3 regions of the Bartonella sp. B12(2025) genome follow, and region 2 is predicted to be linked to each of the others. Evidence: predicted binding sites of a transcription regulator. Region 2 holds the regulator's gene; each other region holds the start of a gene.
What was found. Region 2 encodes LexA, which represses DNA repair genes until DNA is damaged. Its sites were predicted from a motif close to TGTTCNNNNTGTGTTCNG; they were not measured.
Positions count from the first base shown of each region.

Region 1: ruvC (crossover junction endodeoxyribonuclease RuvC) is a predicted target of LexA. The motif match lies at 6,232-6,249, and genes of this name have one in related genera.
Region 3: dnaE (DNA polymerase III subunit alpha) is a predicted target of LexA. The motif match lies at 4,574-4,591, and genes of this name have one in related genera.

Region 1 is NZ_CP200031.1:1,236,397-1,247,267, reverse strand. It holds gene V3564_RS05555 (ABC transporter transmembrane domain-containing protein) at 1-538, shown strand, start outside; gene V3564_RS05550 (inositol monophosphatase family protein) at 817-1,608, opposite strand; gene efp (elongation factor P) at 1,624-2,196, opposite strand; gene V3564_RS05540 (tetratricopeptide repeat protein) at 2,523-3,572, opposite strand; gene V3564_RS05535 (thiamine phosphate synthase) at 3,595-4,251, opposite strand; gene opgC (OpgC domain-containing protein) at 4,347-4,574, shown strand; gene V3564_RS05525 (hypothetical protein) at 5,170-5,322, shown strand; gene V3564_RS05520 (DUF1465 family protein) at 5,638-6,156, shown strand; gene ruvC (crossover junction endodeoxyribonuclease RuvC) at 6,299-6,817, shown strand; gene ruvA (Holliday junction branch migration protein RuvA) at 6,814-7,428, shown strand; gene ruvB (Holliday junction branch migration DNA helicase RuvB) at 7,441-8,535, shown strand; gene ybgC (tol-pal system-associated acyl-CoA thioesterase) at 8,730-9,170, shown strand; gene tolQ (protein TolQ) at 9,314-10,027, shown strand; gene V3564_RS05490 (ExbD/TolR family protein) at 10,041-10,496, shown strand; gene V3564_RS05485 (cell envelope biogenesis protein TolA) at 10,574-10,871, shown strand, end outside.
Region 2 is NZ_CP200031.1:700,324-711,194, reverse strand. It holds gene radC (RadC family protein) at 1-206, opposite strand, end outside; gene map (type I methionyl aminopeptidase) at 219-1,049, opposite strand; gene sfsA (DNA/RNA nuclease SfsA) at 1,042-1,758, opposite strand; partial or broken gene V3564_RS03160 (RNA methyltransferase) at 2,057-2,894, shown strand; gene murI (glutamate racemase) at 2,887-3,699, shown strand; gene rpsD (30S ribosomal protein S4) at 3,884-4,501, shown strand; gene rimO (30S ribosomal protein S12 methylthiotransferase RimO) at 5,037-6,350, opposite strand; gene lexA (transcriptional repressor LexA) at 6,546-7,250, opposite strand; tRNA gene V3564_RS03135 (tRNA-Lys) at 8,069-8,144, shown strand; gene V3564_RS03130 (hypothetical protein) at 8,602-8,784, opposite strand; gene V3564_RS03125 (septal ring lytic transglycosylase RlpA family protein) at 9,728-10,606, shown strand.
Region 3 is NZ_CP200031.1:815,653-826,523, reverse strand. It holds gene V3564_RS03680 (AEC family transporter) at 1-827, opposite strand, end outside; gene V3564_RS03675 (TauD/TfdA family dioxygenase) at 841-1,845, opposite strand; gene recG (ATP-dependent DNA helicase RecG) at 2,195-4,303, opposite strand; gene dnaE (DNA polymerase III subunit alpha) at 4,698-8,186, shown strand; gene V3564_RS03660 (FAD-binding protein) at 8,340-9,578, opposite strand; gene V3564_RS03655 (zinc-finger domain-containing protein) at 9,610-9,858, opposite strand; gene V3564_RS03650 (RNA degradosome polyphosphate kinase) at 10,183-10,871, shown strand, end outside.

The DNA.
Region 1 (10,871 bases), 540 kb from region 2:
CACTGAAATAAATCGCCTTTCTCTTAAAGATTTACGCAGTTCAATTTCTTATGTTCCGCAAGATGTTGCTATTTTTGATGGTACGTTACGTGATAATATTATTTTTGGTACCGAAAATATCAATGAAGAGCAAATCATTGCTGCAGCTAAAACAGCTAACGCACTTGAATTTATTGAAGCTTTACCAAATGGCTTGGATACGGAAGTAGGAGAGCGCGGTACCATGCTTTCTGGCGGACAAAAACAACGCATCGGTATTGCACGTGCGATTTTAAGAAATGCTCCCTTGTTACTGCTTGATGAAGCAACGTCAGCCTTAGATGCAAACAGTGAAAAATTGGTGCAAGAAGCCTTAGAAGGACTGATGCAAAATCGAACAACACTGGTGATTGCTCACCGTTTAGCAACGGTTTTAAAAGCAAATCGCATTTTCGTGATGGATAAAGGTGCCCTTGTTGAAGAAGGAACACATACCGAACTCATCGCAAAAAACGGAGTTTATGCTTACTTAGCTAAACTGCAATTTTCACTGGAGTAAGCATGCGTCATAACGAGCAGCATTTTTCTGGTTCCTTGTCGTTTGTCTAAGAAAACACAAAATACCACTTCTACATTACCTTTTTTAAAAGAGTATTTCTTTTGAGTTTTTAATGTCTTTTTGAGGGTTTTTCTCATTGGATGCATGTGCTCAATGTAAAGCCAGTTATGGTATTTTTTACGAAACATCCGCATCATGACCAGTTTATTGTTGCTGGTTTAAAGGAAGTCGATAGTAGTGCTCTCCCTATTTCCTTTAGAGAATATTTCTTTTGAGGTTTAAATGCCTTTTTTGAGAGTTCTTTCTAATTTGACGCGAATGTGTTCATTGCCAGCGATGATATTTTTTTTGCAAAATATATTGTTACCGCCTTCTTTATCCGTAACAAAACCACCAGCTTCACGAACCATTAGCATTCCAGCAGCCATATCCCAAATTTGCAGATTATTTTCCCAAAATCCATCTGTTCTTCCAGCAGAAACATAAGCCAGATCCAGAGCCGCGGCTCCAAAACGGCGAAGTCCAGCAACTTCAGCCATCACATTGCGCAGTTCGATAAGATATGCTCCATGATTGGGACGACCCAAATGGGGCATGCCCGTTGCAATGACACAATCTTCTAATTTTCGTCGTGCAGAAACGCGACAGCGCCGGTCATTAAAGAAAGCACCACCACCGCGTTCAGCGGTAAACAGCTCATCACCAACGGGATTATAAATCACACCAGCAACGATTTTTCCTTGGCTTTCCAAGGCAATGGAAACAGCAAAAAAAGGAATGCCGTGGAGAAAATTTGTTGTGCCATCCAGAGGATCGACAATGAAACGATGCTGTGAATCTTCCCCAATAATTTCCTCAGACTCTTCCATCAGAAAACCAAATTTTGGTCGCGCTTTGCTCAATTCATTGAAAATAATTTTTTCAGCTTTGCGGTCTGCTTGGCTTACGTAATTTGCTGGTCCTTTCAAAGATACCTGCAAATTTTGTACTTCACCGTAATCACGTACTAGTGAGCGTCCAGCTTTCATTGCGGCTTGCACCATGACATTCATGATCGCAGAATGGGCCATCTTTTATTCCTTTATTTATCCTTTATCATTTGCACGGCGCAAATAAATCAACTCGTTGGTATCAACAATGACACGTTCACCAGCATTAATAAAAGGTGGCACAAGAATACGAATACCATTTTCAAGCATTGCAGGCTTATAAGAGGCTGTGACTGTTTGCCCTTTGAGTGCAGGGTCAGCCTCAACAATCATCACGCTAACTTGATCGGGAAGTGATATGCCGATTGGCTTTTCTTGATAAAGTTCAACGGTTACAGTCATCCCATCTTGTAGAAAAGCAGCGCGTTCACCTACAAAATCCTTTTGCAGTTCAAGTTGTTCATAGGATTGCGAATCCATAAAGACCAAAGCATCACCTTGTTGATAAAGAAAAGTAAAATCCTTTTGTTCAAGGCGTACTCTTTCAACTGTTTCGGCAGCACGAAATCGTTCATTGAGTTTTGTATTATCGATCAAATTTTTCATTTCGACTTGATTAAATGCGCCGCCTTTGCCCGGTTTTACGGCATTACATTTAACAGCTACCCACAAGCTTCCTTGATGCTCGATTACATTACCAGGGCGAATTTCATTGCCATTAATTTTCATTGTTTATATCCAATTCCATTTCTGAAAAAAGAGCTCTCTTTTTATCCTTACGGCAATCTTTTTCGTTGTCTTTACGGCAAGCTCTTTTGTTGTTTTGTGGCAAGCTCTTTTGTTGTTTTTATGGTGAGCCCCTCTTGTTTTTTTATCTTTATAGAGGGAAAATCCTAGAAAGTACTTCCCAAAAAGAGCTTCTATGTATTCTTACTTTTCAGTTTTTTGCAAGACCATAAAAACAGCTAAGACGCAAGCCCTTTAAAAATTTGCACAAAGATTTTTGTAAGAATTTATCTATTTGAAGTGAAGAATATTATTTTTTCAAGCATTTCTTAGAAAACAGGAAGGAGCTTTGTTGCTTCTTTGCGTGCACTTTCCAATTGTGCATTGTCCATACCTTGGAGCATTATTTCAAGATCAAGTGCTTGCACTTTTGCTTTCTTTGCAAGCATATACCATGCCGCTGCCATTATCGTATTGCCTTTTGTCCCTATCCCATCGCGATAAAGTCTTGCAAGAGAAATTTGTGCTGGTGGGATCATGTTGAGGGCATTGGTAAGAAGCAAATAAAAAGCACGTTGAAAATCAGTTTCTCCCCCACGGCCTTGCACAAGCCATTGTGCTAAAAGAATTTGAGCCATAGGATGTTTATTTTGGGCAGCAACTTCCATAAGTTTGCGTGCATTCACGTCATCCTTTGGCCGTGTTAATGTTCCCAAAGAAAGAATTTTTGCAGCAGCAAAAGCAGCTTCAGAATCACCAAGGGTAGCGCCTTTTAAAAACCATTTTAATGCTTGTTCTATCGCTTTATTTTCACGGCTTGGTGAAGTAACGCCTGCAAGAACTTGCTTTTCACGTGAAGCTTTATAAAGAATCAATTGTCCATAATGAAAATAGGCTTCTTTCACTCCAGCTTCTACAGCTTTTCGAATAAACTTTTCACCAAGTTCCTTATTTTGTTTGATAAAATTGCCGTCCAGCAACATAAAACCATAGTATAATTGTGCTTGTGGTTCGCCTTGTTTTGCTGCGCGCCCAAACCACAAAGCGGCGCGCGCGCCGTCAAGAGGAACAGCAGATCCTTCCATATAAATTCGGGCAACCAGAGTTTGTGCAAAAGGATCGTTTCGTTCAGCACGCCTGAGCGCTTCACGAAAGGCTTTCAAATAATAGCCTTGGACATAATAGTCATAAGCTTGATCGTATTGTCCAGCTTGTAAGGGGTGAAAAGGTTCTTCAGTTTTTGAAGTTTTTTGAATAGTATTAAGAGACTTTTCAAAGTTTAAAGATTCTTCGGTGGTTTCAGCAGAGTTTGCAATAGTTACAACGCTTGCAAACAAAATCACTCCCACGATAAGCAGCTTAATGCTTCTTTTGATCATGGATATTCCCTCTTCATCACGGCTAAGGATTTTTACATTTTTCTTTCATCATTTCAAGCAAAACCAAAGGATTGTCGTGTGCAAAAATAATTTCTTCGACAGCAATAAATTCACAGGTGGTTTTTAATATTTCATCAAAGGTTGCAAAATCGCTTCCCGCTTGAACAATGGCGGGGATTTCCATAATCTCTGCCCACCATTGTGCTAATTGGATATTGCGAGGGTGAGCGTGCGGTTTTTTATCAGCACCTAATTTTCCAAATAATAGATAATCGACGCCTGCTTCCCCTGCAATCATTGCACAATGACGATTACGCAAATTTCCAAAACCTATTATTTTTTGGTTTTTTTTCTGATTTTCGAAGTGCTCGAGAGCATTAAGATCACCCTCTACATGCAAACCATCAGCCTTTATTCGTCCAGCAATTCGGCTGTCACCAGCGATGAGAAGGGCGGCATTATTACGTTGAATATCTTCCACGTAGATTTGCGCTTGTTTTTGTAAAAAAAACGCATCATCCTTTGAACCCTGAGAATCATAGAGGATAACGCATACAAAAGACTTTGTTTGCAAGATTTGGCGCAAAAAGGTGGGCTGTAAGATACGCCGAACATCTAATGTCAAAACCAATTGAGGAAAAAGGTGGGGGTCAATTGATTTACTTTTTTGTTTTGTCATACAAAATCCTTGATTCTTAAAAATTAAAGATTCATCCTATTGTGTGTTTTTTGCTAAAGTAAACGGCTGTTTTTGTGACTTGTAGAGATCCATTTATGGGGTATCAGTGTGTTTTCAGCCATAATACGCATTCTTTTCATTGTGATATACGTATTAATGTTTTTTGTTCCTTAGCCTTATTGACGATTTTCATCAACCATATTCCCAGAATTTTATATGAAGTTATAACACATAAAAACTTTGGTTTTTCTGATTTAGCAGAAATATTTGTTTTACTTTTGGTGATTTTTCTTTGGCTGCGCTTTCATGCGTGGTTACATTAAGAGTCTTTTACTTTGTATTGTACACAAACTTTGGCAGAGAGCTTTTCAGCTTTATGAGGCATTTCACTACTTTTGCAACTTGAAGTCTTTTTAGGTGCTTTTTTATTGTGGCGTACAGAAAAAGTTTTATCGACGAACAATGTGGGCTTCTTTTTCACATAGCCTTTCACTTCATCGCATTTTCTAGCATCTTAAGTTTTAGACATTAATCGGGGTATAAGAATATTTTCCCGCCTTGTATTGTTTTGGTGCTTTTGTGCCTTTTGCACTTGATGGAAGTTGTAAACAAAAAAGCTATTTTTTTTGGTTTGTTCATACTGTACTTCAGCAGATTTTATGAAATTGCTTCACCTTCTTATCTTTTACAGAGGCAGTGATTTTTGAATCCTTTGTCTTGGCAATTCTATCATAAGGTTTGATCAGAACTTTATTCTTAAACAAAGAAAACAATTATCTTTCAGTATTTTTTGATTTTTTTCAGTAGGTTACCTTTTGTTTTCGCTATTATGGGTTTGCTTAAACTGGTGGGGGCATTGGGGGGTGGTGGCTTGGCCGGTCTTGCCCATTCATTAACTTTAATAAAACCTTTTTAAGTTTGCCGCATCTACTCCATATTGTTGCGTTATTATCGCTAATCCTTTGCTTGCACAATTTGTTTCGTGTCTCCAAGCGATATCTTTTAGCAATTTTAGGAGAATACAGTTTACCCGTCTTTGTAATGGAGATTGTTTTTGCGATATTTGGATAAATTTTAAAAACAGTGATGACAGGAATGCTTTTTTCCGATAGCTTATTAACCATAAGTGGTATGGCTATGCAGTTTGGGTCGCCATTATTGTGAAAAATGTCGATCCCTTCAGCAGTTTTCTCTGAGGAAACCTGCGAAGTTTATAAGAGCGTGCTTTTGAGATATTAACTTTAGCGTAAGAAGCTCGTTGCGCAAAAGTTTTGAAAGGGGTACTCAATACTTAAAAAAGCATTCTACACAGCAACAAAAGAAACTTTTAAACTCTCACTTCGTTAAATGTTTATAATTTTGTGCTGATATTTGGAGTATAAAAGCGTGAGCGCATATAAACGTCCATATGATGAACCCATTATCATGATTGAGCATAATGCTTTTGAAAATGCCTTTAATCGCCTCTATGAAGAAACGATGATGCTGATTGAAAAAACAGCAGCTTACATTGATACAGAAGGCAAATTAGCTGTACGCTCTCTTCCAGCAGAGGTTTCTGCACTCTATGCGAAAGAAGCGATGTATTTAAGTACACGGCTTATGCAAATCGCTTCTCAACTTCTCCTTATTCGTGCAGAACGTGAAGGAGAAATGTCACCAGAGCAAATACAAAAAGAAATTGCAAAAGTATCGCTTCATACACCGACGCTGAAACTAAAAAGTGCTCATTGGCAAGAGTTTCCAGAAGTTTTCCGCGACTTTGTCGTCCGTTCACTTCGTCTAGAAGCGCGTATGCAGTATATGCGCTATGGTAGAGAAGACGGATCTTCCTATATCTTAGAAGAGGACAATCCGGTGGGCAAACAAATCGAATTGCTTAAGATAGCGTTTAGACGTTCTTAGAAAATTTTGTATCTTGTTTCGTTTTCATTCTGTTGTATGTTTGCTTTCTTAAAACGCATTCTGATTAATGCCTTCTGTTTCCTCTGTTTTCTTTGCTGTGTGGCCTCTGTTCAAATGCGGAAAAAATGTATAGACTTATTTTATGGCAGAGGCGATTCGTATTATAGGCATTGATCCCGGACTACGGCACACAGGATGGGGCATTGTCGATCTCTCGGGGAATCGCCTTCAATTCATTGCAGCAGGGACACTTTCTTCTGATACACGATGCGACCTTGCTTCCAGACTCTGCCAGCTTTATAAAGGACTTTCAGAGATTGTGCATCAATTTATGCCCCATGAAGCTGCTGTGGAACATGTGTTTGTCAACAAAAGTGCTACGGCAACTTTAAAACTTGGTCAAGCGCGTGCTATTGCACTGCTTGTTCCAGCGCAAGCAAAGCTTCCAGTTTTTGAATATGCTCCAAATAAAGTCAAAAAATCGGTTATTGGTGTTGGCCATGGCGCTAAAGAACAAATTCATATGATGGTAAAAATTTTGCTTCCACGTGCTGAATTTGATAGCAGTGATGCAGCCGATGCGCTTGCGCTTGCGCTTTGCCATAGTACACATCGCAGCAGTAGCATCAACGGATCTTATCATTCAAAGGTTCTGGTATGATTGGCAAATTAAAAGGTATCCTTGAACACATCTTTGATGATCATATACTTATTGATGTTCAGGGTGTGGGCTATGTTGTTTTTGTGTCAAATCGGTTGCGTTCTTCTTTACCAGCTCTTGGTGAGAGTATTAGCCTCTTTATTGAAACACACGTTCGTGAAGATTTCATTCGCCTTTTTGGTTTTGCTACAAGAGTTGAACAAGAGTGGTTTTGCTTGCTGCAAAATGTTCCTAGTGTGGGTGCAAAGGTTGCTTTGGCAATTTTGGGCACTTTATCGCCGGATGAATTATCACAAGCAATTGCATTAAGCGACATTGCAATGATTAGCCGTGCTCCGGGTGTTGGTAAAAAAGTCAGTGAAAGAATTGTAAGTGAACTTAAAAGAAAAGTACCATCCTTTCACGAAAATGCAACCTATAGTGCTCCCCCCCATTTGGAGATGACAAATCAGCCAATTAATGATGCGCTCTCTGCTTTGATAAAACTCGGTTTTGAACGTGATCAAGCGGCCAAGGCTCTTGCTTTAGCGATGAATGCTCTTGAAGGGGAAACCGTTTCCTCTGCATTGCTTATTCGCTATAGTCTTAAATTGCTTTCTTCTTCCACTTAGCACAAGGTAACAATGAATAAAGATGAAGACAAACGCCTTCTTGGCAGTATTTCCCTTCCAAACGATCCTGATCGTTCCTTAAGACCACAAGTACTTGATGACTTTATTGGTCAAGAAGCAGCACGCGCAAATTTGAAAATATTTATCGAAGCGGCAAAAGCACGTCAAGAAGCGCTCGACCACGTTTTGTTTGTGGGACCACCCGGTTTGGGAAAAACGACGCTATCACAGATTATGGCTAAGGAACTAGGCGTTAATTTTCGCTCTACCTCAGGGCCGGTTATTGCCAAAGCGGGAGATTTAGCGGCTCTCTTAACCAATCTAGAAGAACGCGATGTCCTTTTTATTGATGAAATTCACCGTTTAAATCCGGCAATTGAAGAAATTCTTTATCCGGCCATGGAAGATTATCAGCTTGACCTTATCATTGGTGAAGGGCCTGCTGCGCGCTCGGTTAAAATTGATCTCGCCAAATTCACCTTGGTTGCTGCAACCACACGTTTAGGGCTCTTGACAACACCATTACGGGATCGTTTTGGCATCCCAATTCGGTTAAATTTTTATACCATAGAGGAATTGGAATATATCGTTCAGCGTAATGCTCGGATTTTTTCGGTAGAGATCAGTGATGATGGTGCCCGTGAAATTGCGCACCGAGCACGTGGTACTCCACGGATTGCAGGACGGCTTTTACGGCGCGTTTGTGATTTTGCACTGGTCAAACGAGCAAAAAAAATTGACCGAAAGATTGCTGATGAAGCTCTTTCTCGTCTTGAAGTTGATCATTTTGGTCTCGATCCGCTTGATCGTCGCTATTTGCTGCTGATTGCAGAAACTTTTTTAGGTGGGCCGGTGGGCATTGAAACGATTGCTGCTGCTTTATCAGAGCCGCGTGATGCCATTGAAGATATTGTTGAGCCGTATCTTCTCCAGCAAGGTTTTATCCAGCGCACTGCCCGTGGGCGAATTCTTACAGAAAAAACTTGGAACCATTTAGGACTTTGTGCTCCAGCTTCCACGGTTTCAACACAAAAACGTACTCAATTGTTCGATACACAGGACTATTCACCACTGCAAACAGCTTTATGGAATGGAGAAGATGAATAAAACATCTTTTTTAAAGCACAACCATAAAGATGTTTTTCATGTAAAACGGTTGCATTGTCCTTGGATGAATTCTGACAGCAAGAGATTGGAGTTGTTTAATATTTTGTGCCACAGGTTCCACGATTTTACCACAAAACACGCTCAATTACTCGATATTCAAGAGTATTTACCACAATGATTTTATGGGATGGAAGATGACTGAAAAAAAAACTTTTAAAAATAATCATACAAATGTTTTTCATGACTTTCAGATGCGCGTTTATGTTGCCGATACAGATTTTTCTGGCGTGGTTTATCATGCACGCTATCTAGAATTTTTGGAACGGGGACGTTCAGAATTTTTACGAGATACAGGTTTTAATAACAAGATGTTAGCATCAGGTGCTGAGGGTGAAAAACTGTTTTTTGTTGTACGCCATATGGAAATCAATTTTTCACGACCGGCACAAATCGATAATCTTTTAACAATCAAAACACGGATTAGTCGCATTCAAGGAGCGCGCTTTTTCATGGAGCAATATGTTTTGCGTGAGGATATGATGTTGGTAACAGCACAAGTGGAAATTGCTCTTATTAATGAGACAGGAAAACCACGACGTTTACCCAAGGAGCTTTTTTCAACAATTCTTGTTTGAAGGTGTACTCTGTTTAAAAGTGATATTGTATTGGCTCTTTTAAAAGAAAGAGGGGAGTTTGTTTTCTTAAATTTAGAGCCTATAAAACAATTTGCTTTATTAAATTTTAACAAATGAATCTTTCATTTAAAGGGACAAGCATTATGCCACACGTAGAACTAACAAATCCGGAAATGATTGGAGTTTTGAGTTTGTTTATGCAAGCGGGGTTGGTTGTTAAAGTTGTTATGATTGGGTTACTGTTGGCTTCCGTATGGAGTTGGGCAATTATTTTTGATAAAATTTTTACCTATCGGAGAATACGGCGTGAAATAAAACAATTTGAACGCATATTTTGGTCAGGGAAGGCTTTAGAAGATCTTTATGTAGAATATAAAATTCAGCACATCAGCAGTATATCTGCAGTTTTTATGGCAGCAATGGGGGAATGGAAAAAATCTCTTGAAAAAGGAATTCATACATCCATAAGCTTACAGAGCAGAATTGATAAGGCTATGGATCTTACTTTGGGACGCGAAAGTGCAAAAATAGAATCAAAATTAAGCTTTCTTGCAACACTTGGATCAGCAGGACCTTTTATCGGCCTTTTTGGAACGGTTGTTGGTATTATGGGGTCGTTTCTTTCTATTTCAGCATCTCAAAACACTTCGCTTGCAATTGTTGCACCAGGCATTGCGGAAGCGCTTTTGGCTACTGCTGTTGGTTTATTTGCAGCAATCCCAGCAGTTATTGCTTATAATAAATTGAACAATGAAAGTGCTCGGATAATCGCACAAATAGAAAATTTTGCCGATGAATTTTCGACAATTGTTTCACGGCGTATCGATGAGACACTCACATCTCATTCATCATTATAAAAGGAGGTTATTTATGGGCGTTTCTGTTGCTTCTTCTTCTTTTAGAAAAAATATGCGCAGACGGCATCGTTCACGCAGCCAACCGATAAGCGAGATTAACGTAACACCTTTTGTTGATGTCATGCTGGTATTGTTGATTATTTTTATGGTCTCTGCTCCGCTTTTGGTCAATGGTGTTCCTCTTGATTTGCCTTATAGTCAGGCTGGACCCGTGCAAACGCAGAATACTCCACTTACGGTTTCACTTGATGCGCAAGGACGCTTCGCTATTAATCAAGATTATTATGACACACCTGAAGCTTTGATTGCACAACTCAAAGTTCAATTAGAGACTGATCCTGCACAAAAAAAACAACGTATTTTTGTGCGTGTTGCTAAAACTGTTGAATATCAAAAAGTGTTAAAATTGCTTACCGATATTCAAAAAGCAGGTTTTTCACAAGTTGCTTTAGCCAGTTTGGCACAGTAAAGTTTATCATAAATTGTTACAGGTTATAGGTAAAAATAGCGGAAAATGATTAAAAATAAAAAATGCAAGGTATGGAGATGAGCAAAAACTCTTATCATAACATGAAACGAGGCTTGGGTTTATCTCTTGCAGGACATGTGATTCTCCTTAGTTTGGGGGCTGTTCATCTCGTCAGTCCTGTCTCCTTGCCACAACAATTGGAAGTTATTCCTATTACTCTTGCTCCTCTGGTTCAAGAGCTTTCTTCTCAACAGGGTGCATTGAATGCTCCTGTGCGTGCAATTGCTGCGGTGAAACCAACCATTAAACCACAAGAAAAAGAAGAAGCACATCACGTTGGAGAGGGACAGATAGATAGTCTTGCGCCTTTTAGAC
Region 2 (10,871 bases):
TATTCATAGTCTTCAATTGCATTTCCTTTTGACTTTAAATAACGTTTACGAAGACGTTCACGATGCCCTTGATAATGTTTATGTGTCTGTGATTTTTTCTGAGTTTCTTTACTTTTTGTTCCTGGTATTGGATCAAGTGGAGAACTCGATATCAATGCAAAACTGTTGCTCTGGATGTTTCCTTTTATATTTATTTTTTTAGCCATAACATTTCTTTTTCAGGCATAAGAACTTGGAATGTAAAAAATATTCTCAGGAGACGCAGTAAAAATTTCGCATCCTTCATTTGTTACACCGATTGTATGTTCGTATTGTGCAGTAAGAGATCGATCGCGTGTAACGGCAGTCCAGCCATCAGATAAAATCTTAACCTGTGGTTTACCAAGGTTGATCATCGGCTCAATTGTAAACATCATACCTTGCTTTAGTTCTACTCCTTCTCCAGGATTTCCATAATGTAGAATATTGGGTGCATCATGAAAAAGCTGGCCGATTCCATGTCCACAAAAATCTCTCACAATGGAGCATCGTTCAGATTCTGCGTAGTGTTGAATGGCTGCACCAATATCACCTGTAGTTGCTCCAGGTTTGACGACAGCAATTCCTCTCATGAGACTTTCATGCGTTATTTTTATTAAACGTTCCGCAGCACGTCTAATTTTTCCAACGGGGTACATGCGGCTTGAATCCCCATGCCAACCGTCGAGAATAAAGGTCACGTCAACATTAACAATATCACCTTCTTGCAAGAGCCTTTTATTAGGGATGCCATGACAAACAACGTGATTGATGGACGTGCAGCATGAATGACCGTACCCGTGATAATTAAGGTCAGCAGGAAGAGCTCCTCGCTCGGCAGCAAAAGTAAACACAAAATCGTCAATTTTTTGCGTAGTGACTCCTGGCTTAATAATATTCGTAAGTGCATCTAGGCATTCCGCAGCAATGCGACCAACTTCACGCATTTTAGCAAAAGCGTATTCATCAAAAATGCGAATTTGTCCGTTAAATTTTAAGGACGTCTTATTATATTCAATATAATCAGTCATTGCTTTTTCTATTTTCTATTTTCACTCGATGAATCGGAAAAATACCTTTCGCATTTACGTGACATTTTACAGCGTAAAACTCTACCCCTGATTTTAATGCCAAATCAAATTTACGTCCATATGTTGGATCAAGATCATAACAGATTGTAAAAGATGAGCAATCTTCTCGTTGAATTACATAAAGCATAGCGGCTCTTTTTCCTTGTTGCACAATTTTTATGAGTTCTTCAAGATGGCGTGCACCACGTTTTGTTACGGTATCAGGAAATTCTGCTAATCCTCTTTGGCGAATAAAATGAACATTCTTAACTTCTAAATAACAGTCAGGGGTGATGCCGTTACGTAGAAGAAAGTCAACCCGTGATTGCGTACCATAATATTGTTCTTTCAAAATTGTTTTATATCCGTTTAGCTCCGGTAATAATCCATTTTGAATTGCTTCTAATGCAAGTTTGTTTGGTAAAGTCGTATTAATGCCAACCAAAGTATTATTTGCCTCAACAATTTCTAATCGATATGCGTATTTTCGCTTGGAGTTGTTGTTGTATGAAAGCAAAATATTAGAGTTTGGAGTTGTTAATCCAAGCATTGATCCTGTATTAGGAACTGACACGGTAAAGGTGTGTTGATCATCCCATTTAACATCAGCAAGAAAACGTTTATAACGACGGATAAGTTTTGCAGGAAAAAGTTTAGGAATAAAGAGCATGTTCCTTTCTTAAAATACATAATTTGATAATTCAACTCAGATTATAATTTTATAAATATTATAGCACGTTAAATAATGCACTGTTGATACAAAAACGTTCAAGTAACTCACATAACCGCTCTAAGGTCTAATAACAAAAGTTTGTTTTTCTTTTACAATTCATTGTTAATTTTTTTGAAGCTATTACTTCATAATAAATTCTGAATGAAAAAGTAATATTAACCGTAATTTATTATTAAAAAAGTTGTATTCAAAAAGTCAGCTATAGAATATAATGTATTGGAATTAGGTAGGATTGATGGCTGGAACCAATAAGAATCGTAAAAATTTAATAAATGGTCCAATTATTATTTTAGTCGAACCGCAACTTCCTGAAAATATTGGTATGGTAGCAAGGGCTATGGCAAATTTTGGGCTCTCTAAGCTTCGGTTAGTCAAACCTCGGGAAGCATTTCCAAATGAAAAAGCTAGAGCTGCAGCTAGTAAAGCAGATCATGTCATTAACGACGCAGCAATTTTTGATACATTGCGTGATGCGATTGCAGATTTGCATTATGTTTTTGCTACAACAGCACGTGAAAGATGTGGTTTTAAAACCGTGAAAAGTGCTGTTGAAGCAGCAGGTATGTTGCGTCAACGCGAGAATATTGGACATAGAACAGGTATTTTGTTTGGAAGAGAAAGGTGGGGATTAGAAAATGATGAAATCAGCCTTGTTGATGAAATTATCACTTTTCCGGTTAATCCTGCCTTTGCGTCACTCAATATTGCACAAGCGGTTTTGCTTATGTCTTACGAATGGATGAAATCAGGTTTGGAGGATGTCAGAGATACGGCTTTTCGTGCAACAGAGATGGAGCCAGCGAATAAAGCAACGTTTCACGGTTTTTTATCTCAATTAGAAGGAGCTTTGGATGTTCGTGGATATTTTAGACCCCCAGAACGCAAAGAGGTGATGCTTGCGAATCTGCGTTCTGTTTTTACGCGCGCTAATTTTAGTGAATCTGAGGTTTGCTTGCTACGAGGGATCATATCTTCACTGGATCATTTTTCGCCTAAGTTTCCGCGAGGAAGCGGTGCGCCCGCAGATCGTGAACGTAAAAAAATTTAAAACAAGTGTGAAAACTAATGGATGAACGGCCTATTCTTTTTTTTGATAGTGGCATTGGCGGTTTAACAGTGTTGAGGGAAGTACGTGCTCTTATTCCTGAAATGCAACTTATTTATGTTGCTGACGATGCAGGATTTCCTTATGGAAACTGGGAAGAAAGTGTTCTAAAAAACCGTATTTTAAGGGTTTTTACAAATCTTTTGGCACTCTATAATCCTAGCTTATGTGTAATCGCTTGCAATACTGTTTCTACACTGATGATGGCAGATTTACGACAGCAATTTCCCCATATTCTTTTTGTAGGAACGGTTCCTGCAATTAAAACAGCGGCCGAACAAACAAAAACTGGTTTTATCTCAGTATTAGCCACTCCTGGAACAGTTAAGCGTGCTTATACACATGAATTAATCAATTCTTTTGCTGCTCAGTATCATGTTAAGCTTGTTGGAAGTGAAAAACTTGCTGGATTTGCTGAAGATTATTTACGTGGAAAACCTATAGATTCTAGTGAGTTACGTCAGGAAATCCTTCCGTGCTTTGTTGAGAAAGATGGAAAATATACTGATATTATTGTTTTGGCTTGTACGCATTATCCTTTTTTGATTAACTTCTTTTATGAACAAGCTTTATGGCCAGTTGAATGGATTGATCCGGCAAAAGCTGTGGCTAAACACACAAGATCATTATTACCGGAAAAAGTGCGTCCCAAAAACGTAAAGAAACGTAAAGATTTTGCGTTATTCACATCGCAAAATATAACTTCTTCAACAGAGTATTTATTAAAAGGATTTAGCTTAAACGTTATGAAAGGAGTTGACTTTAAGGTGTAAGATCAATAAAAGTATTACAGCTTTTTCCTACGGGAAAATAGCATTAATTGACGTGTCCCGTGGATGGCTTTACATGTTTTATGTGTTGAGGTATTCTGTCAGTCTTTGTATTTAAAGGCAGAGGAGGGCGCGTTTCCTTGATATCTCATCATGAGATTTTGTTTTTTATTTTAAAGGAAATGCGATGAGCAAGCGCGAAACAACGAAATATAAAATTGATCGCCGTATGGGAGAAAATATTTGGGGTCGTCCAAAATCTCCTGTTAATCGCCGTAGTTATGGTCCAGGTCAGCATGGGCAGCGCCGTAAAGGAAAACTTTCTGATTATGGTGTGCAATTGCGTGCTAAACAGAAACTAAAAGGATTTTACGGTGATATTTCGGAAAAACAATTCCGTAAAACTTATGAGGAAGCCGCTCGTCGGCGCGGTGATACTGGTGAAAATCTTATTGGTCTTTTGGAATCGCGTTTGGATGCTGTTGTTTACCGTGCAAAATTTGTGCCTACAATTTTCGCTTCTCGCCAATTTATCAATCATGGTCACATCAATGTAAATGGTCGGCGTACGAATATTCAATCATACCGTTGTAAACCAGGTGATATTATTGAAGTTCGTGAAAAGTCAAAACAGCTTGTTTTGGTATTGGAATCTGTGCAGTTAGCGGAACGTGATGTGCCTGAATATATTGAAGCAGATCATAATCAGATGAAAGCAACGTTTACGCGTATTCCTGCTTTTGCAGATGTTCCTTATGCTGTACAAATGGAGCCAAATTTGGTTGTTGAGTTCTATTCTCGTTGATTGTTTGTCTTGAAAGAGGAGGGCTATCCCTTTATAGATCTTTTTTATAAATATTTAAAATTATTCTATTGCTTTGTGAGTGAAACTATATCAGGTCTATTGTCATTTTTTAAGACAATAGACCCATTTGGTTTTTTTTCTTTTTTAGATAAAAATGGTATAAGTTTCCAGGAATTTATCTATATTATTGCTTTAGAATGTATCCTGTATATTATGTATGTTTTGTCGTTTCTGCTATTTGTAGTTGGGTATTATAAAACTTACCTCTAATGTTTTTAGCTTGCTTTTTCGACTTTTAAAAATCACCATTGGAGTGTTTTTTATGAATTTTCTTAGTGTAATTGGTGAATGATTGTTTTTTTGTCTTGTACCCTTTAGTTAATACTTCTGAAGAGCATGTGAGAAGTTTTTTTAAGTTGTAAGAATTTTTATAATTTTTTTGGTAGTTAGGGTTGTTTCCACTATAATAGAGCTTTTAAAAGTTTATTATAATTATTCAACATTAAAGAAAATCAGTTTTAATCTATTTATAATTCTAAACTGCAATACCATGGAGATCATAAGCATCTGATTGTTCAATTTTAACGGTGACAAATTCGCCTGCGTGCAATGGTCTTCGTGATGATATATACACGGCACCATCTATTTCTGGAGCATCGTATTGGCTACGACCTTTAGCAATTTTACCCTGACTTTCATCAATAAGAACTTGGAGTCTTTTTCCGATTTTTTTCTTTAAAAGACGTGTGGAAATTTGTTTTTGTTTTGCCATAAAGCGATGCCAGCGTTTTTCTTTCACTTCTTCAGAAATTCTTTCTAAACCCAAATTATTTGCAGTAGCTCCTTTTACTTCTTCGTATTTAAAGCAGCCAGCACGTTCAATTTTTGCTTCCTCTAACCACTCAAGAAGTATGTTAAAATCTTCATCGGTTTCACCTGGAAAACCAATAATAAATGTTGATCGTAAAGCAAGATCTGGACAAATTTCTCGCCACTTTTCAATTCTACGGTTTGTTTTTTCCATAAGGGCAGGACGTTTCATGTTGCGCAAAACGGTTGGCGATGCGTGCTGAAAAGGAATATCCAGATAAGGAAGGATCTTTTTTGCAGCCATAAGTTCAATAACTTCATCAACATGCGGATAGGGATAGACATAATGCATGCGTATCCAAATGCCCATATTTCCTAGTTCGCGGCAAAGGTCGAAAAATTTTGTTTGTACTGTGCGATCTTTCCAAGAACTTTCAAGATATTTAATATCAATACCGTAAGCACTCGTATCTTGTGAGATAACCAAAAGTTCTTTTACACCAGCCTGTACAAGTTTTTCAGCTTCGCGAAGAACATCATTGATGGGACGTGAAACAAGGTTACCACGCAGAGTAGGAATAATACAAAAACTACATCGATTAGAGCACCCTTCGGAAACTTTTAAGTAAGCATAATGGCGAGGTGTTAAGCGGATACCTTGCGGAGGAACTAAATCGATAAATGGATCATGAACTGGAGGAATTGCTGTATGAACAGCTCGTATAACACTTTCATAGGCTTGTGGTCCTGTAATGGCCAATACATGAGGATGTGCTTGACGAATAACCTCAGGATCAGCACCAAGGCATCCAGTTACAATAACTTTTCCATTTTCTTTGAGGGCTTCATCAATATTGGCTAACGATTCATTCCGGGCAGAATCAAGAAAACCACAGGTATTCACAATAACGAGATCAGCGCCTTGATGCTTATGTGAAATTTCATAACCTTCAGATCGAAGCCTTGTAATAATTCGCTCAGAATCTACTAGTGCTTTTGGACATCCGAGGGAGACAAAACTAATACGAGGTGCTGCCATGATAAATCCTGCAACTTTTATAATGTTTAAATTTTTTTGCTGTTTTTACTTCATTAAGAATAAAAAATGCTTTTTAACTTTTATACATATGCAATACATTCTTTTCTAAAGTTATTTATTTTTAAAAATATTTTATGGGTGCATGTGCTTTACTAATAAATGTGACACAATAATTAAAAAATACCAAATAATTTTTTAATATTTACGAATAAGTCCGATAACTTTACCTTGTATCTGTACACGTTCAGATCCATATGTGTATGTTTCGTAGTGAGAATTTGCAGCTTCTAATACTATAGAAGCTCCTTTGCGTCGATAACGCTTTAACGTTGCCTCTTTTTTATCAATGAACGCGACAACAATTTCACCTGATGTTGCTGTATTTTGGCGTTTAACAATTATAGTATCTTTATTAAGAATACCAGCTTCAATCATAGAATCATCTTTAACTTCTAAAGCATAGTGTTCACCTGAATTAATCATATCTTGTGACAAAGAAAGCGTATTTGTTTGTTGCAATATAGCAGACGTAGGCATACTCGCAGAAATGCGCCCCATAATGGGAATAGTGATATTTTTTTGTTCTTCTGCTTCAAAAGTATCAAAGTTTTTTGATACTTTTCTTCCATTTTTTTCTATCATATTGGGAGAAATTTTACGAGCCAAAGAAAGATTAAATGTTATTTTATCGGGGAGTCGAATCACCTCCACTGCACGAGCACGATTTGGCAAACGACGTATAAAACCTCGTTGTTCTAAGGCTACAATAAGCTTATGAATGCCAGACTTTGAAGAAAGCTCTAATGCAATTCTCATTTCATCAAAGGAGGGGGGAATGCCAGTTTCTTTCATACAATTGCGAATGAACAAGAGTAGCTCATATTGTTTATATGTTAGCATTCAATATTCCAATCCAAAAGGAAGAAATTAAAATATATGTTTCTGTAATTATTCTATAAATTTTTTAGAGATGATTCAAAAAAATCTTTACTTTTTATTTTAAAAGTAAATTTAATAATTTAATATGTTATTATTTATATTAATAATAAATATATATAATATATATATTTTACTTTCTTAACTAAGATGAATTATTTTCAGTAAATTTATTTACAGCTAAAATATTGAACGCGATCTTTTTATCATCACTAGTGGTATTTTTCAGTTCACTTCAATTGTGTTAGACTTTTATTTCATCTCTGCTTTAGTTCTATATATTAATGGGTTTCCAAGTATATGCTCAGTGTGCATTCTCATATTTGAAAATGTGAAAACAAAACATTTAAAGAAATAAAAATAGATAATGTTATCTGCATAAGAATGATATAACATCTATATCTTCTGATAAATACACCCCCTTTTTCTCCAACCGTTACATTCAAGAACAGTGGAGATCACTGTTTTTTCTTATTTGCTTTGGTTATTTATAAAACTCAGTTTACCATTTTTACATATGTTACCTACTCCTCTTGTAATTTTGAATTATTCACTATTTTTGTTTTAGACGCTATGAATCGTTTTTTATGTTTAAATTATTACTTTTGCTCAAGCTTAAAAAGAAGAAAAACTTATATTTACCGTGATGAGAAAAGGAGAAAAAAACAGAAAAGTATTGATAACTAAACCTAATAATAATATTTTTTTTCGAAAGGTGTTGACCAAATGAAAAGTCGACCGTATGTTCCGCTTACTTTCTACAAGTGAGATGGCTTGTGTGGGAGCGCGTAGCTCAGCTGGTAGAGCAACTGACTTTTAATCAGTAGGTCCAGGGTTCGAATCCCTGCGCGCTCACCATATTTTGATAAAATCAATAGCCTACATAAAAGTGCGGGAGTCTTCGTTCTTTTTACACTAGAGGTTTATCTTTACCTATCCTGAGCCTTTTCTATTGATTCCATTGCCGACCATTTTCTATCAGCCATTTTGGTATACAGCGATGCAATACTGTTTTCTCTCAAGCCAAAAGCGCTTTAAGTTGTGATGCTGTTGCTTTTGCATTAGTTACATGTGTTGCTATTAACTTTCTTAATCCATGTGCCGATTTTAAAGCCTGTCCGCGTTACACGGCTCATAAAACAAGGTGCCAAAACTTTCTTTAACGAGCTTATTCACGCTTTACTATTAGTGAATGTTTTACCCCAATATAATCAGTTTTAAGGGGTTCTGTTAATTAAGAAAAATTTGAAGAAAAACATCTGTTTTAAATTGGCTTTTTTCTGTCTTTAAATGGATAATTATCTTTAATATCTTTTCAATCGATCCAAACCGTACCACCTACAGTACAGATAACATTAACCCATTCGCATTCATGTGTACCATGTGCCCAACGATGATAATATTTGTCGATACCTTCTTCTAACCATAGCGTGAATCCCCCTATATTAACAGACTTTAGCGGTTTTATGTTAAAAGCAAAATTTCTATTCAAGAGCATTATAAACAGTCCAATTAAAAAACATTTAAAGCCATTTAAAATGCTTAGTCTCTGCAGGGGTAGCGCGTCTCCTTTCTACTACGTCAAAAATATATTATTTTTCTACGCTTTTGTAAGCACGATCATCAATATGCTATAAGCATTACCTGTTTTGGGGTGCTGTGATTTTATTGATCTGAATGAGTAATTCTTTAGTAGGCTTGATTTCTAAAATCTCTTCTTCTTATTTTTTAACTTCTCTTAAAGCGTATGCAACATTTGATTGCGTTATGGTCAGTGAGCAATGTAGCATGTCCATTCCCCTTATTTATACGCAACTCATCCGTGGCGTGAAACACGCATTTGTTAAGATGGTTGTTTTGTTCTGTTAGAACTTTGTATTTTTAGGCTGTATGATCTTATCAAAGAATTCGTATTTTTCATGATTTAGAACTTCAGTTATCTGCAGATGGTTTCACTACCGAAAATTTTGGCACTACCGCAATAAATGCACTTTAAAAGCTCATTGCTAAAAACCTTTACATCACAGGAAAATCTAGCTTTCTCAGATACATGAGAACCATCATAAATCTGTGTATGGCTCTCTTTTCTCTCATTGTATGCATAAAGAATCATAATCATTTACATGAAAATAATATGATAACATACTGTTTTTATTAATATTTTTTTCGAACAGCACAAATATGTATAAATAAGTAATTGCTATTTATTGTAAAATAAGCAGAAGTATTCTGCTTATTCACAGTTTATATTATAATATTGTATTTTTTGTTAATACATTAATTTCTTGATAAAAAGTAAAATTTAAGGATAGCATAGGCGTATGAGGAGAATCATTTGAAATTATGAATGTTCCTATCGCATACAGAAGTGTGACGTGATCTTTTGCCGTGAATGCTTAATTTTTCTGTGAATACGTAATAAAAATAAGCGAGCTGAATAAATGATTTTAAATAGCAAAAAGAAGTTTACTTTCATTGTTAAATCAACATTTCAACTTGTTTTTGTGGTTGTCATTTCCCATTTGTTGGTATCTTGTTCCACAAACAAAACTGCGCATTTTGCAGTAAAAAACTCTGCTCATAATAAGGAAACTGATGCAAAGACTGTTATTTTTCCTCAAAAAACTTCAAGTGGAAAAAATCAATCAAAAGAAAAGAGGGGGGGGCGGGTTGTTGTCGGCAAACCTTACAAAATAAAAGGAAAGTGGTATTATCCCAAAAATGATCCAACCTATAAACGCGTGGGAGAAGCGTCATGGTATGGTTCAGATTTTCATGGACGTTTAACCGCAAATGGTGAAGTCTATGACATGAATCTCTTGACTGCTGCTCATCCCACAATGCCTTTACCCAGTTATGCTCGTGTTACTAACCTGAAAAATGGATCTTCTATCATTGTCAGAGTGAATGATCGTGGTCCTTTTATGAAAGATAGAATTATTGATTTATCAAAGAAAGCTGCGGAAATACTTGGTTATGCAAATGCAGGTGTAGCAAATGTTAAAGTGGAATATATTTCTGATGCGCCTGTTGACTATTATGATGGTGCCTATTTAATGGCTTCTTATACGTCAGAGAATTACGCTCTATCCCCACCAGTATTGGCGAGTATTTCAAAAGAGAGAGAAGATATCATACTAGAGAGATTGGGTGCGGATATTAAAAAACAATTGGATGAAGCTGCAATTGAACGAAATCAATTCAATAAAACTCTTTCAATAAGATTGCCGGAAATTGGTCCCATTTTGATCGATAAGCCGATGTTGCTTGATCAAGTAGCTTTTATAAATAAGCTAAGCAAAAGCATGAGAGCCAATTAATTATAATTGTTTTAAGAAAAAACAATGTTTGTTTCTGATTGTATATAGTTTTCAAGTTATAGATGATTACAAGTGGCTGATTGTAGCAAGACCTTCATTTGCAAATGAACAATTAGGTTGTGTGTTATTATGAAAAGATGACGCCTTAAAAACTTTATTATGCTTTTCGTACACTTAAAACATTAAAAATAAATCCTATTTGTTTTAATGGTACTTAGCAAAATAGAAATCTATTCTAAGTTTGTGGTGTTTTTTCAATCTTGAA
Region 3 (10,871 bases), 120 kb from region 2:
CCCCCCATTTGTCGAGAAAGTATATATGCATTACCTGCACAAGGCACTGAAGAATAGAGGATGGCAATACAGGCAGCGACTCCAGAAGTTTCTGTTGCTTTAAGAATTACAATCGTAATTATTGGCATAATAAGTAATTTTAAAATGGTTGCCCATAAAATAGAAATCATTTTATGAACTTGCATAGATATAATCAATCCTGCTCCTACTGACATAAGGCTTAACGGCGTAGCAGCACCTGATAGATAAGATAATAGCTGTTTTATTGGTTCAGTAATATGAATATGAAATATATTCACCATGACTCCAGTTATTGCTCCTATTATCAGTGGATTTTTAGTGAGTGCTATCAATGCTCCTCTTACGCTTTTCTTGTTTCCTGTTCCGTAGTAATTCATGACCAAAACACTCATTATATTCGTTATAATAATCATATACGCAACAAAAAAACCAGATAAAGCTACTCCCTTATTCCCAAATAGAGATTGAGATAAAGCAATAAAAACATATGAGTTATAGCGAACTCCACCTTGAAATATTGAAGTAAATAAGTCTGGTGATTTACCTATTAAACCCTTCATTAAAAAAATTATTGCGGATACTAATAATGTTGAAACTATAGTCGAAATTATTGGGTAGATGTTATTATCACCGCTAAAATTAGCCTCGCTGATATCAAGTATTAGTAATGCTGGAAAAAAAACATAATACACAAATTTATCTGATTTTGACCAAAAGATAGATATGTCTTTTATGTAAATTTTAGAGAGATAACCTATTACGATTAATAAAAAAATTGGTAGTATGGCAAGGAAGGTATTGATCATAGATGTGTCTCTTTTATACAGAAAAAATTCGGCTTTTAACTCTTTTAAGATTCCTGTATTTCCATAGGCTTTCAGAGATAAATATTCGTTGCACCCACCGTAGAGGCGTGTTTTTTTTATCAAATATTGGTTGAAATTTGTCTCTTGAGTGTAATGAAAATCTGTTATCTATATAAACTAGATCTCCAGGACTAATATCTATGGCTATGGAATTTTTTTGAATTAATTTGTAAAAATTTTTTAGTGCTTTTTCTACTTTAATTGATGATGATTTTATCATTCCAGGATAAAAAACAGCACTAATATCGGGGTATTCGTGATCTTTAGATATCATAGAAACCAAGGGGGTTTCTTCATATTCTGGACTGTTTGAAATCCTCCATCTGTAAGGAAGTTTTATATTATAAAATTTGCTTGATAATGTGTTAATATCTTTTTGAGAGAGCTCTTTGATAGATATTCTGGCGTCTGATATTTTCGTTAGTGGACCTTTTGGGTCTTGTCTTATGCCAAATAACAACAATCCCATAGGAGATACATTTATTTTTGAAAAATGCTTTAGTGCAGTATTTTCAATGTGGAAATCAAGTTCTACATCGAAGCCTATACCTGTGTATTGTCTTTTCGATTTTAGCTTAGGTATTAAGTTATTAACTAATTCCTTCCTCTCAAATTGAATAGAAGACGGTTCTCCGATTAAAGATGCTATTCCTGTTAAAAAGTTTTCACTTACATTATCTGATTTTGCAGATGGTGTGTAAATATCGGGATCAGGAGAAAAAAATACTTTTTCGTTTGTTGGTGAATTTTTTATTATAATGTAGGGCTTAGGTTTTATAGATGTTTTTTGTTTATTTAATTCCAACATTATTCTTTTTGGTAAATGGTTTATCATTTCTATTTTTAAGTTGTGTATATACTCATCACTACCTTCTGGATCATACTCGATTTTATTTAATGATTTGAATAGTAGTAGTTTTTCTTCATTAGTCAAATAAAAAGTATTTTGACAAATCAAGAATTTATTCCTTCTTGTTTATTAATTAAACATAGTTTATTGTAGTAATAAATTATTATAATAATTTATTTATTAAATTTTAATCGTATCATAATTTAATTAATTATAAATTATTAGTTTTATTTTTAGGTATTATTGTATTTATATTTTATCTATTCAATTTATTAATTACTATACATCTGTTTTACTAAGAGCAAATATTGATAAATTACGCAAATTGGAAAATTAAATTACGGTTGAGTAAAAATGATTTTGTGTTTTTGAAGCTGCGGGAAGTAATTAAAGAACTACGTGATAAAAAGTATTAGCATTAAATATGCAAAATATTTATCAAAAATGCTTTTTTACATTATCCTGAACGTAATAGCCGTGTGGCCTCATCGCGTCCGAAAAGATTAAGCAGCAAGTGTAAAGCTTTCCCTCGTTTTGAAGAAAAGTTGGGATCACGTTGCAGAAATAAGCGAGCATCTTTTCTTGCCATTAACAAAAGATCATCATGCACTGCGAGGTTTGCTATACGAAACTCAGGCATACCAGATTGTCGGGTTCCTAAAAGCTCTCCTTCTCCTCGTAAACGCCAATCTTCCTCAGCAATTTTAAAACCATCTTCTGTATTGCGTATAATATTAAGGCGCATTGCGGCCGTTTTTGTTAGCGGATCTTTGTATAGCAGAACACAGGAAGATTTTCTTTCTCCTCGTCCGACACGTCCGCGTAATTGATGCAGTTGTGAAAGGCCAAAATGTTCTGCATGTTCGATAATAATGATCGAAGCATCTGGGATGTCTACTCCCACTTCAATGACTGTGGTTGCAACTAAAATACTTGTATCTCCACATTTAAAAGATTTCATAGCTGCTTCTTTTTCATCCGTAGACATTTTTCCATGTATCATACCAATACGTGCTCCAAATCGCTCATGAAGAAATGCAAAGCGGATTTCAATTGAAGTAAGTTCAAGAGCTGCAGATTCTTCCACTAAAGGACAGATCCAGTAAAGTTTTTCTCCTTTACTTAATGCAACTGCAATTCGTTCTATAAGTTCATTAATGCGTTTTAAAGGGAGTGTTGCTGTAGTAATTGGTTGTCGTCCAATTGGTTTTTCTGTAATTTTAGAAACATCCATATCACCAAAAGTTGTCAAAACCAGTGTGCGTGGAATAGGGGTGGCAGTCATTACCAGCATATCAGCTTTATGACCCTTTGCTGTAAGGGCAAGACGTTGATGTACACCAAAACGATGTTGTTCATCGATAATAGCTAAAGCAAGATTGTTATAAGTGACGTTATTTTGTATGAGAGCATGAGTTCCGATGATAATAGAAGCTTGGCCTGATAAGATATTATTTAAGATATTTGTGCGTAATTTGCCTTTTTCTCGTCCCGTTAAAAGAACTGTTTGTAATCCGATCTTTTCGGCAAGAGGAGCGATCGTAGTAAAATGTTGCCGAGCAAGAACTTCTGTTGGTGCCATTAAAGCTGATTGTGCTGAATTTTCAGCAATTTGTGCTATCGCCATTAATGCAACTATGGTTTTTCCTGCTCCTACATCACCTTGCAGAAGCCTTAACATGGGTTCTGGTGAAGCGAGATCATGTGCAATATCTTCTATCGCTTTTATTTGCCCATTTGTAAGTTGGAAGGGGAGGGCTTTTAGCAATTTTTGAGTGTAAGTTCCTGTTTGTGGGCGGGAAGTTCCAGAAAGAGATTTTGTTTTTAAACGCACTACCCCAAGAGCCAATTGACAAGCGAGTAATTCATCATAGGCTAGACGTTTGCGTGCTGCGCTTTCTAAATCTAAATCATCAGGATCTATAGGAGCGTGGATGCGGTGTAGTGCAACAGAAAAAGAAGAAAAATTATGTTGCTTTCTAAAGCTTTCCTCTATCCATTCTGGTAAAAGGGGAATATATTCAATGGCGTTTTTTATTACACGCCTTAGTATTTTTGTGGATAGTCCAGCAGTAGAGGGATAAATGGGCTCAATTAGTGGCATCTGATTAGATTGCTCGCTTAGTGCAATATGGTCGGGATGCACCATAGAAAGTTGTCCATTAAATCGTTCAACTTTACCTGATACAACAACTTTTTTTCCTTCTGGAAGTTGTTTTTCTAGCCAAGAACGTTGTGCATGAAAAAATACTAAATTTATTTTTCCTGTTGGATCATGCGCAACGACTCGATAAGGTAGTCGGCTATAACCAGTTGGTGGCGGTTGATGCTGATCTATAACAATTTCAAGGGTAATGGTGGTTCCTTCTGGTGCACAAGCAATGCTGGGACGCATTCTGCGGTCTATAACAGAATGGGGCATTAATTGAAGAAGATCAATAAGGGTAGGTTCACGTTGCGTAGGATTAATGTTTAAGACTTTGGCCAGTAAGCTATATACTTTAGGTGTAACCCCAGAAAGGGTACGGATAGAATTAAAAAGAGGAGTAATAAGGCTTGGAGGCATAAGGAAATTTAGCGTGCTCTTTTTGTTTTTTCCAGTGCTTTAAAAGAGCTTTTTGGGGATAAGTTATATAAAAGAAAGCTGCTTGATTTACACTTTGCGTTTTGAGCAGAAAAAAACATTAAAAAAATGGATAAAATAAAAATAGTGCAAGAGAATGTTGTACGCCTCTTCCCTAAAAGAGTGTCAATATTAGCAATATTCTATACGATTTTCTCCTTTTTGGTGTGTTTATTTGCTGTGAGTAGAGTTATTTCTTGATGGAAATCTCCTATAAATATAAATAGAACTGGAATGTCTTGCTAATATGTGTGGGGTGATAAGTTAGAGTATTCTCTATTATAATACAGATAAAGATTGCGATTTGACATTTATTTTGTAGTGGGAAATTATGAGAGTGGTAGAAGATAAAAGTAAAATACGAGATAAAAAAAACTCTTCCCTTCGCTTTATTCATTTGAGGGTGCACTCTGCCTACTCATTGCTCGAAGGAGCTTTAAAAATCCCACAAATCATTCAACATGCGATTTCAGATCATACACCAGCAGTTGCTATTACGGATACGAATAATTTATTTGGTGCTCTGGAATTTTCGCAATATTGTTTTTCGCATGGGATCCAACCTATCATTGGCTGTCAGCTCAGAGTTGATTTTTGTGATGAAAATGATAACCAGCGTTTTTCTAAATGGCACCATCCTTCTGATTTCTGCTCTCTTGTTTTGTTAGCTGCTAGCGATATTGGTTATGCTCATTTGGTTCGTCTTGTTAGTCGTGCTTATCTCGATAAGTGCGATACTGATCTTCCTCATATCAAAGTTGATTGGTTGTTGTCACACAGTGAAGGGATAATTGCTTTAACTGGTGGCAAGGGAGGGCCTATTAATTTTTCTTTGGCAGAAGGCAGAAAAGAGCGTGCTGTTGAACGTTTGACTTATTTGAAAAAAATTTTTGGTGATCGTCTTTATGTGGAATTACAGCGGCATGGCTCTTACGATCGAAAAGTAGAATTTGCACTTATTGAGTTGGCGTATGCACATGAAATTCCTCTTGTTGCAACCAATGAGGCTTTTTTTCTGAACAGAGAATGGTATGAAGCGCATGATGCGCTGATGGCAGTTGCAGAAGGACAAATTGTCTCTAATCCAGATCGTAAACGCGTGACGCCGGATCATTATTTAAAGTCACAAGATGAGATGGTTGCACTGTTTTCTGATCTTCCAGAAGCTCTCGAAAACAGCGTTGAAATTGCGTTGCGCTGTCATACTGCTACACCAATTCGAAAACCAATTTTGCCTCGCTTTATAGAGCAATCTGTTGATTCAAATCTTACTTTAAAACTAGAAGATACCGAATTATTAAATCAAGCTAAAGCTGGTTTAAAAATGCGACTTGAGACAATTGGATTGGCAGAAGGATATACAGTTGCAGATTATGAGAAGCGGCTTGATTATGAAATTTCAGTTATTACACGCATGCAATTTTCTGGCTACTTTCTTATCGTTTCAGATTTCATAAAATGGGCGAAGGTTCATGATATTCCTGTTGGGCCAGGGCGTGGTTCTGGTGCTGGTTCACTTGTTGCTTATGCATTGACTATTACTGATGTTGATCCATTGCGTTTTTCTCTTCTCTTTGAACGTTTTCTTAATCCAGATCGTGTTTCTATGCCAGATTTTGATATCGACTTTTGTCAGGAACGGCGCGAAGAAGTTATTCATTATGTTCAAAAAAAATATGGTCGCGATCAAGTTGCTCAAATTATTACGTTTGGTAAGTTACAGGCACGTGCGGTGTTGCGTGATGTTGGGCGTGTTTTAGAAGTCCCGTATCGTTTGGTGGACTATCTTACGAAATTAGTTCCTGCCACGCCTGGGAGCCAAGTTGAATTGGCTGATGCTATCAAGGATGAACCTAAATTTGAGGAAGAAAAGAAAAAAGATCCTGTCATTGGACGCACATTAGATATAGCACTTCAGCTGGAGGGGCTTTATCGTCATGCATCAACCCATGCTGCAGGGATTGTTATCGGTGATCGGCCACTTTCAGAGCTTGTGCCGATGTATCGCGATACTCGTTCCGATATGCCTGTTACACAATTTAATATGAAATATGTTGAACAGGCTGGACTGGTAAAATTTGATTTTCTTGGATTAAAAACGCTTACTGTTTTGAAAATGGCGGTAGATTTTGTCGCACGAAAGGGTATCAAAATAGATTTATCGAATATTCCTCTGAATGATGAAATGACCTACGCTATGATGGCACGTGGTGAAACGGTTGGCGTGTTTCAAGTTGAAAGTTCTGGTATGCGTAAGGCACTGATTGGGATGAAGCCAGATCGTATTGAGGATATTATTGCTCTTGTCGCGCTTTACCGTCCTGGCCCGATGGAGAATATTGCGACGTATAATGCACGCAAGCATGGGGAAGAGGAAATTGCTTCTATTCATCCTAAAATAGATTATCTTGTTAAAGAAACACAAGGTGTTATTGTTTATCAGGAGCAGGTGATGCAGATTGCTCAGGTGCTTTCTGGTTATTCACTCGGTGAAGCGGACTTATTACGTCGCGCTATGGGTAAAAAGATTCACAAAGAAATGCAAAAACAACGTACACGCTTTGTGAATGGAGCTGTTGCTGGCGGTGTTGACAAGGATCAGGCTGATATTATTTTTGATCTTTTAGCAAAATTTGCAGATTACGGTTTTAATAAGTCGCATGCTGCTGCTTACGCGATTGTTTCTTACCAAACAGCTTATATGAAAGCACATCATCCAGTTGAGTTTTTGGCTGCTTCAATGACGTATGATATGACGAATACAGATAAGTTAAATGATTTTCGGCGTGAAGCATTAAGGTTGGGTATTAAAGTTATTGCACCTTGTGTGCAAATATCACATCGTGTTTTTGAGGTCGGTGATAACTGTATTTATTATTCTCTTGCTGCTATTAAAGGTGTGGGGGAAGCGGTTGTTGACCATATTGTAGCTTGCCGTGGAAATAAACTTTTTAAGGATTTGGAAGATTTTTGTGAGCGTATTGATCCCCATATTGTTAATAAGCGTGCGATGGAAAGTTTGGTTTGTGCTGGTGCTTTTGATTGCTTTAATATTTCACGTGAGATTTTATTGGCGAATCTTGAAACTTTTCACGCCCGTGCACTTCGTCATTTCGATAACAATTCTAGCGGACAGATTGATATATTTGGGATGACGGGTGGATTAAAAGAACCTTTGATTTTATCGCAAACATCTCCTTGGTTACCGGATGAAAAACTTTATCGGGAATTTCAAGCAATAGGTTTTTACTTTTCTGCTCATCCTCTGGATGAGTATCAAGCTATTCTTGCTAAAAAACGCGTACAGACTTGGGTTAATTTTGCCAATTCCGTTAAAGGAGGAGCAACTGCTGCTAGGCTTGCTGGAACTGTCGTGGCAAAAAAAGTACGCAAAACAAAATCTGGAAAAAAAATGGGGATTATTCATTTTTCTGATACAAGCGGGCAGTATGAAACAGTTCTATTTTCTGAGGTACTTTCGGATTATGAAGAGATGTTAGAACCCGGAAAATCTTTTATCATCACAGTGAGTGCAGAAAATCGCTCTGAGGGCATTAGTTTACGACTTGAGACGCTTCAATCTTTGGAAAAGGAAGCGTTACAGCATCATAAAATGATGCGCCTCTTTATAAAAACAGTTGATATGCTTCCACAAATTGAGCAGAATTTAAATCCTAGAGGGAATGGAGAAGTAGGGCTTATTCTTATTCAAGAAGATGGGTTACGGGAGGTCGAAATTACACTTCCAAAGAGATACAAGGTTAATTCACGTGTGGCGAGTACTATGAAATCGATTCATGGTGTTGTTGATGTGGAATTGACTTAAATCAAGAGTTATGAGACCGCTGCTTGCTTTAAGGCAGACTGTAGATTCTGAAAGTTTCGCTTTTGTTTGTGAAAAATTGTGAAGGACTTTTAGTATAATAAAATCAAGAAAATGCCACTTTCTATCTATATAATTAAAAGGTATTGGGGAATTTTATAAGTTTTTACTATGCGTATTTGTTAAGTTTATAGCATCATATGTATAAAGCCAATTAAGGCGAGACATGATACTTTCTGGTGTACGAGTTTTCATGATAAAATTGCGTGCAAGTGCTATAGGACCAGTTGCATGATAGGCTATTCTATTAAAATCTCCACGTTTTTTTACTGCTGTAATTCGGGGTGTGCGTATTTTTTCGTAAAGCGAAAGAGCTTTAGTTAATGAAAGATTTTTAAGAGAGAGCGTTTCTGCTAATGTAGCGGCGTCTTCTATTGCCATAGCAGCACCTTGCGCTGCAAAGGGTAAGGTTGCGTGTGCACAGTCACCAACAAACACTTGTCTCTCTAAGCCTAGAAAACGGTTCTGTTTCATTTGAAAGACTGGCCAATAGCTCCATTCATCAATATGGTCAAAGATTTGCAAAATTTGCAAATTCCAATCCTTGAAAAGAGATTTTAAATTTTCTTTATGTATTTGCCCTTCTTTTGAATTTTTTTCATGAGTAATGGCTACAAAGTTAAAAACTTTTGCTGATGATTGAATGGGATAGACAACAAGGTGATTTTTGGGTCCCATCCAAGCAGTAATTGTCTTCGTATTTTGCAATAAAGAACAAAAGCCTTTAGGAAGATTTTCAAATGCTGTTGTTGCACGCCAAGCAATAAAGCCACTGAAATCTGCCTTTTCATGAAAAGGAGGCAATTGCCGTAATGTAGACCAAACTCCATCGCATCCAATAAGAAGCGGTGTTGTATAGGACTGTTGTTGTGCTGTAGTTGATTCATCTGTTTTTATTGTTTTTATATGAATGCTGTTAGTTTCCGTTTGTGTAAACAATACAACAGATTCGCCTGTTTTGTATTTGATAAAAGGATTTTCAATAACCGCGTTGTATAAAATTTTTTGTAAGGCGGCGCGATGAATCGTAATATAAGGAGTTTTCCAGTTTTTTTCTGATAAATTGATAAGATCAGCGCGCAGGCGCGTTTTTAAAGATACTCCATCTCTTAATTCAAGAAAGCGTGGCGTTATACTCACTTCAGTAAGTTTGTTAAGAATTCCCCAACGAGCAAGGATACAAGTCGCATTTGGGGTGAGCTGAATACCAGCCCCCACAGCATCAAATTTTTTATACTTTTCTATAACAGTACTTGCAATTCCTTTATGAGCGAGTGCTAAAGCAGTACTTAAACCTGCAATACCCCCTCCAACGATGATTGGCGATTGATCCATAGGTTATTTCATAGAAAAAGCTGAGAACGCATTATAATGAATCGTTTGGATGATATAAACATCCTTGTGGGTTTGTTTGATTGTGCGATAGCGAGGAGACATAGCGATAAAGTGTTGAACAATAAGGGCAAACTTTTTCATCAGCTGATCCCATATCGATAAAAATATGGGGATGATCGAATGGTTGTGTAGCACCCACACACATAAATTCTTTGACACCAATTTCGATTGTTTTATATCCAAGGTCATTTTGGAAATGGGGAATGTTGTGATCAGCCATGGTGTGCAGACTCCGGATAAATTGTCTAATAAGGTGTGATTTTGATCTTCTATTTTTACGCATTAGTTTGTAATAAAGCTTATAATAATGCAAGGTGCTTTTTAAGGCCAACTAACTATTTTTTATATTATAGGGATTAGTTACTATATTTTTAGCACTTTGCGCATAGGAATAGTTTCAATTGTTTTGAGATATTAATATAAATAACATGAAAAAAATTGTGCATTGATATGTTATTGTTACGGTAATATATTCGTAAAGCGTTCTGTGAGATATTTACCTATAAAGATCTTAGAAAGTGTAGAGGAAGATTAGCTAGAGTATATGAAACAGAGGGTAGCAGATCAGGTTTCTATATCGGATATAACAATGAAAAATCCGATACGCTTTGTTAATAGAGAATTTTCATGGCTACAATTTAATACTCGTGTATTGATGGAAGCTGCTAATCCGAAGAATCCTTTATTAGAACGGCTACAGTTTCTTTCAATTTCAGCAGCAAATCTTGATGAGTTTTTTATGGTTCGTGTTGCTGGCCTAGCTGCTCAAATTCGTTCTGGGGTTACAGCGTGCAGTGCAGATGGGCGTACACCGCAGGAGCAACTTGATTTTGTGTTAGCTGAGATTTCACATTTACAGGCTAATCAACTACGAGAATTGAGTATTTTACGTCATGAATTAAAACAGAATGATATTGAAATTATTTCTCCTGATGAGCTTTCAAAAATTGAAAAATCATGGATCGAAAAGTATTTTCTTGATAAAATTCTTCCCATTTTAAAACCTTTACCTCTTGATTCTTCTCACTCTTTTCCATTTATTCCTAATTTAGGATTTTCTATAGCCTTTCAATTATCTCGGTGTGCTGATCAACACTCTATCACAGTGTTATTGCCTGTTCCAACGGCCTTAAGGCGTTTTATTCTTCTTCCTAAGGAAGGTAATAATTTTCGTTTTATTGCGTCTGAAGATGTTATTTGCTTTTTTATGAGTTATGTATTCCCTGGTTTTGA